2 regions of the Pectobacterium artocarpous genome follow, and region 2 is predicted to be linked to the other one. Evidence: predicted binding sites of a transcription regulator. Region 2 holds the regulator's gene; the other holds the start of a gene.

Region 1 (3,162 bases), on a different contig from region 2:
GCCGCTGGATGCCTACGATGTGGAAGGCCATGCAGCGCTGACGGCGGCGCTGGATACGCCGATTGCGACTGGCGAGATGCTGACCAGCTTCCGCGAGCATGAACAGTTGATCCTCGGGAACGCCAGTGATTTCGTCCAGCCGGATGCACCGCGCGTGGGCGGGATTTCTCCTTTCTTGAAAATCATGGATCTGGCGGCGAAGCATGGTCGTAAGCTGGCGCCGCACTTTGCGATGGAAGTACATTTGCATTTGGCCGCGGCCTATCCGATTGAACCGTGGCTGGAACACTTCGAGTGGCTGAATCCGCTCTTCAACGAGCAGCTAGAATTGCGCGATGGGCGTATGTGGGTATCCGATCGTCTGGGACTTGGGTTCACGTTGAGTGAACAGGCCAGAACGTGGACGATGCTGAGCTGTGAGTTTGGCAAGCAGCCATAAGCTGAGGAGAGATGCGTGGCCGATTTTACGAGCGGCCACGAAAAGCCTCATCAAGTGGAATAGTTCAGAGATCCATCACCAGAATCTTTGAACGCCGCTGATAGTTGTATAGTGCCTGTTTCTTCTTCGGCAGCATCTCCACTTCGGCGGGTAAAAAGCCGCGCTCCTGAAACCAGTGGATGCTGTGCGTCGTCAGCACAAACAGCTTTTGCAGACCCTGCTGACGCGCCTGAGCGGCAATGCGCAGTAACAGCATATCGCCGCGTGATGAGCTGCGATAATCCGGGTGAACCGCGACGCAGGCCATTTCGCCGATGCTCTCTTCCGGGAACGGGTAAAGTGCTGCGCAGGCGATGGTCAGGTTATCGCGTACCACGACGGTGAATTTGTCGATCTCCATTTCCAACTGCTCGCGCGAGCGTCTCACCAGAATGCCTTGTTCTTCCAGCGGGCGAATCAGTTCCAGAATGCCGCCAATGTCATTGATGGTCGCACGGCGAACCTGCTCGGCGCTTTCCATCACGATCTGAGTACCGATTCCATCGCGTGAGAACAGTTCTTGCAACAGCGCGCCGTCGTCCTGATAGCTAATCAGATGGCTGCGGCGTACGCCGCTACGGCAGGCTTTGACTGCGCCACGCAGGAACCGGACCGTCCCCGAATGGTAATCGCCAGCCTGTTCCAGCACATCAATCCGCTGCTGTGCGTCATCCGGGAACAGCTCGGAAATGATGCTGCCTTCTTCATTGGTCACGCCCTGCGACGAACAGAAGCCGATCATCTTCTCTGCTTTCAGTTTAATTGCGAGCTGGGTTGCAACCTCTTCCGAGGTTAAATTGAAACTTTCACCTGTGACTGACACCGCGACTGGCCCGAGCAGCACAATCGCGCCGCTATTCAACTGGTGGTGAACGGCCTCTTCATCAATACGACGAATACGGCCGCTGTGGCAGTAGTCCACGCCGTCATCCACGCCCAGCGGCTGCGCGATAATAAAATTACCGCTGACGACATTAATATGGGCACCTTGCAGCGGCGTATTGTTCAGGCTCATCGACAGTCTGGCGGTGATGTCCAGTTGCAACATCCCTGCCGCCTGCTTAACCAGCTCCAGCGTAGCGCTGTCGGTGATGCGGGTGTTTTTATGGTAGTGAGGCTCGTAGTGATGCGTTGTCAGGTTGGCATCGATCTGGGGACGAGCGCCATAAACGACCACCAGCTTAATCCCCAGACTGTGCAGCAGCCCGATATCATTTACGATGCTAGAGAAGTTGGCATGTTCAATGGCTTCGCCACCTAGCATGATGACAAACGTTTTGCCACGGTGGGCATTGATATAGGGAACTGAATGGCGGAAGCCCTGAACCAGTTCTGTACTACGTTCCTTCACTGCGAGCCCTCTTTGCATTTTTATTCGTAATTTATGTATTTTTATTCTTTATGGCGTAAAAGGCAAGAGGAAGTATTCACTAGAAAAGCGAGGTTAATGCCTCAAATTTATGATATCCGCCTGTTATAAGGCTTGCAGATGATTTTTGCATGACAGGGCAGAGCAGATTCGTTAAAGTTTTTGACAATCTTTACCTTTTTACATTTTTTGACAGCACTATTCAGCATATTGGCCAGCGCACCAGCAACACGGCAATGCAGGGTAACGCACAGCAATCAAATCGGAGTGGCATGTCTCATTCGAATCATCATCTGACTCGACGGCGTCTATTACAAAGCGCAGCAGCAACCTGGCTGTTAAGCGTAAGTGGTGTAGGACTAGCGGCGACAACACAGGTCGTTGCCGTGCGCGTCTGGCCGTCTTCTGCCTATACCCGCGTCACGCTGGAATCCAATAACCCGCTGAAATATAAACAGTTTAGTCTGAGTAATCCTGAACGCATCGTGGTGGATATCGAAAATGTTCATCTGAACAGCGTATTGAAGGACATCGCCAGCCAGTTTACGTCAGATAACGATCCACTGATTAAAGAGGCGCGCATTGGTCAGTTTGATAAAACCACGGTGCGCTTGGTGTTGGAACTCAAGCAGCAGGCGACGACCAAAGTCTTTACGCTGGGGCCAGTGGCCGAATTCAAGCACCGATTGGTACTGGATTTGTATCCTGCCGCAGGGCGCTACGACAACGAAGACGATCCGCTGCTGGCGCTGCTGGAGGATTACAACAAAGGCGAGCTGGAACGTACGCTACCGGCAGAAGCACCGAAAGCCGGGAAAGCCGGGCGGGATCGTCCGCTGATTATTATGCTCGATCCCGGTCACGGCGGTGAAGATCCTGGTGCGATTGGCAAGAATAAAACGCGTGAGAAAGACATCGTGCTGCAAATCGCCCGCCGCCTGCGCAAGCTGATCGATAATGAATCTAACATGAAGGCGTATATGACGCGTAATGAAGATGTGTTCATTCCGCTGCGTGTACGAGTGGCGAAAGCGCGCAAGCAGCGTGCCGATCTGTTCATTTCGATTCATGCGGATGCGTTTACCAATCGATCGGCAAGAGGATCGTCGGTTTTTGCGCTATCGAAGAAAGGAGCAACCAGTACCGCCGCCAGATTTTTGGCAGAGACCCAGAACGAATCGGATTTGATCGGCGGCGTGAGTATGAGTGGCGATCGCTATCTGGATCACACCATGTTCGATCTGGTGCAGACCGTCACCATCAGCGATAGTCTGAAGTTTGGTAAAGAGATCCTTACTCGACTAGGTCGAGTGAA
Region 2 (3,162 bases):
GCTAAGTCTGCGGATTAATCACGCGTTGGAGGGAAACCCTCCTGAAAATTAATACAGACGAGTGCGGCGTGCGTTTTCTCGAGCCAGTTTCTTAGCGTGGCGTTTCACTGCAGAAGCTTTAGCGCGCTTACGTTCGGTCGTTGGTTTTTCATAAAACTCACGACGACGAACTTCAGCCAAAACACCTGCTTTTTCACAGGAACGCTTGAAGCGACGCAGAGCTACGTCGAACGGCTCGTTTTCACGTACTTTAATTACCGGCATGTGCCTCTCACCTCAATAAATTCGGTTTGCCGCTGGCCTTGTGCCAGCCTTTTCAAAATGGTGCGGAATTCTACTGCAAACGTGGCGTCTTTGTAAAGCATTGCGGTGATCATAAAACACCCAGCCGTGGCCAGCGCAGAAATCAGGGCACTTATGATAGACTATCCACAGTTTGAAGCAAGCGGCATTCACCGGCGCTTGTATCGCTATCAACGTAGGAACAGCAATGCGCGTATTGGGTATCGAAACATCCTGTGATGAAACCGGCGTGGCTATTTATGACACCGAAGCCGGTTTACTCGCTAATCAGTTATACAGCCAGGTTAAATTACATGCGGATTACGGCGGCGTAGTGCCTGAGCTTGCCTCCCGCGATCACGTGCGTAAAACGGTCCCGTTAATTCAGGCGTCGCTGCGTGAGGCCGGATTACAGGCTGGCGATATCGATGGTGTGGCTTACACCGCTGGCCCTGGTTTGGTGGGCGCGCTATTGGTAGGCGCGACAGTAGGTCGCTCTCTGGCATTTGCCTGGGGTGTACCGGCGATCCCTGTACACCATATGGAGGGGCATTTGCTGGCGCCGATGCTGGAGGATAACCCACCGGCGTTTCCCTTCGTCGCGCTGCTGGTTTCTGGAGGCCATACACAGCTTATCAGTGTGACGGGCATTGGTGAATACCGTTTGTTGGGCGAATCGATTGATGACGCGGCGGGCGAAGCATTTGATAAGACGGCGAAACTGCTGGGGCTGGATTATCCTGGAGGCCCTATGTTGTCGAAAATGGCGCAGGCGGGTGATCCGCAGCGCTTTACGTTTCCTCGCCCAATGACCGATCGTCCTGGTCTGGATTTCAGCTTCTCTGGACTAAAAACGTTTGCTGCCAATACGATTCGTAGCAATGGCGATGACGATCAAACGCGTGCCGATATTGCCCGCGCATTTGAAGATGCCGTTGTAGATACGCTGGCGATAAAATGTCGTCGTGCGTTGGATGAAACTGGCTTTAAACGGCTGGTCATGGCGGGGGGCGTAAGCGCTAACCGGACGCTGCGCCAGCGTTTAGGCGACGTCATGGCGAAACGTGGCGGCGAGGTGTTTTATGCGCGTCCTGAATTCTGTACGGATAATGGCGCGATGATTGCTTATGCCGGCAGTGTTCGTCTGGTCCACGGGGCGAGTCAGACGCTGGGCGTATCTGTTAGACCACGTTGGCCGTTGGCTGAATTACCTGCGGTGTGAGTCTTTGGATGATAATCGCTACGTGTAGTTAGCCTACACGTAGCAAAAACAGTCGGGGCGCGTGAGTTACAGCTCTTGTTCGAAGAGCACCAGAATAGCTTCGTAAAGCTGTTTGACGCTGAAGCCTCTTGCCGGGGTGGTGAAGATAGTGTCATCCCCTGCTATGGTGCCGAGAATCCCTTCGGACTTCCCGAGCGAGTCCAGCAGGCGGGCAATGAGCTGTGCGGCTCCAGGGCTGGTATGGATGACGATGACCGCGTCGTTATAGTCTACGTCCAGCACAAGATTCTTCAACGGGCTGGATGTGGTAGGAACACCGAGTTCCGCTGGGAGACAATACACCATCTCCATCTTGGCATTACGTGTGCGCACGGCACCAAATTTTGTTAGCATGCGTGAGACCTTGGATTGGTTGATGTTTTCAAATCCTTCGTCTTGCAATGCCTGAACAATCTCACTTTGAGAACTGAACTTCTCTTCCTTTAACAGCGCCTTGAACGCTTTAACGAGGTCTTCTTGTTTTGTCGAATTTCGCATTCTGCACCGGATCAATTGTTATGGTTAATCCTTCTATTATGCAGTTGTGTGAATTTTTATGCAATTAAATTGCGTATAACTCCAGTCTATTTACTCAGATATGTGCTAGTCGCTGTTTTCACAAAAATTCGGTCTTCGAGTCGTCCGAAAAATGTGTCCTGCGTCACATAAAAGTAAATTAAATGTTATCAAAATGATGTTGTTTAGACGCCGTTGATCGGTGTAATGTAGCGCACAGGTTAATTGCTCGTGAATGAACACCGCATTATAGCTCAATAGCTTATTAACTTTACTTACCTTTCAAATGAATGGTTGTTTTTGATTTATTATTAGAGACATAGCGTATTTTTTGGCTCTCATGTCATTTGCAGAAAGATGAGTAGACTGATCTTATCCCCATTTTTATATTCTGTTTATAACCAAATGAATTCACGGCACTTTTTTATTTTACGATAATAAGGAGTTTAGGATGAAAGTTGCAGTTCTCGGAGCAGCAGGTGGTATCGGTCAGGCACTCGCACTCCTCCTCAAAACCCAGCTTCCTTCAGGTTCAGAACTATCCCTTTACGATATTGCTCCGGTCACGCCGGGTGTTGCTGTCGATCTGAGCCACATTCCTACAGCTGTGAAGATCAAAGGCTATAGCGGTGAAGATGCTAAACCTGCGCTTGCTGGTGCAGATATTGTGCTGATCTCCGCCGGTGTGGCACGTAAGCCAGGTATGGATCGCTCCGATCTGTTTAACGTCAATGCTGGCATTGTACGTAACCTGGTTGAACAAATTGCCGTTACCTGTCCGAAAGCGTGCATTGGTATCATCACCAACCCAGTGAACACGACCGTTGCCATCGCAGCAGAAGTGCTGAAAAAAGCGGGCGTGTATGACAAAAACAAACTGTTCGGTGTCACAACGTTGGATATCATCCGTTCCAATACATTCGTTGCTGAGCTGAAAGGCAAACAGCCGCAGGATATTAATGTGCCGGTTATCGGTGGACACTCTGGTGTGACGATTCTGCCACTGCTGTCTCAGGTGCCTGGCATCAGCTTCAGCGAGCAGGAAGTGGCCGATCTGACCAAGCGTATTCAGAATGCAGGCACCGAAGTTGTTGAAGCCAAAG

What was found. The regulator ArgR, encoded in region 2, controls arginine synthesis, uptake and breakdown. The targets are predictions, from matches to a motif close to ANTGAATAAAAATACANT.
Region 1: argA (amino-acid N-acetyltransferase) is a predicted target of ArgR. The motif match lies at 1,862-1,879, and genes of this name have one in related genera.

What each region holds. Positions count from the first base shown of each region.
Region 1 covers NZ_JBJXVK010000019.1:99,348-102,509, forward strand. The annotation lists gene ACKQAD_RS13625 (L-talarate/galactarate dehydratase) at 1-439, shown strand, start outside; gene argA (amino-acid N-acetyltransferase) at 504-1,847, opposite strand; gene amiC (N-acetylmuramoyl-L-alanine amidase AmiC) at 2,120-3,162, shown strand, end outside.
Region 2 covers NZ_JBJXVK010000016.1:58,708-61,869, forward strand. The annotation lists gene rpsU (30S ribosomal protein S21) at 49-264, opposite strand; gene tsaD (tRNA (adenosine(37)-N6)-threonylcarbamoyltransferase complex transferase subunit TsaD) at 491-1,504, shown strand; gene argR (transcriptional regulator ArgR) at 1,571-2,041, opposite strand; gene mdh (malate dehydrogenase) at 2,511-3,162, shown strand, end outside.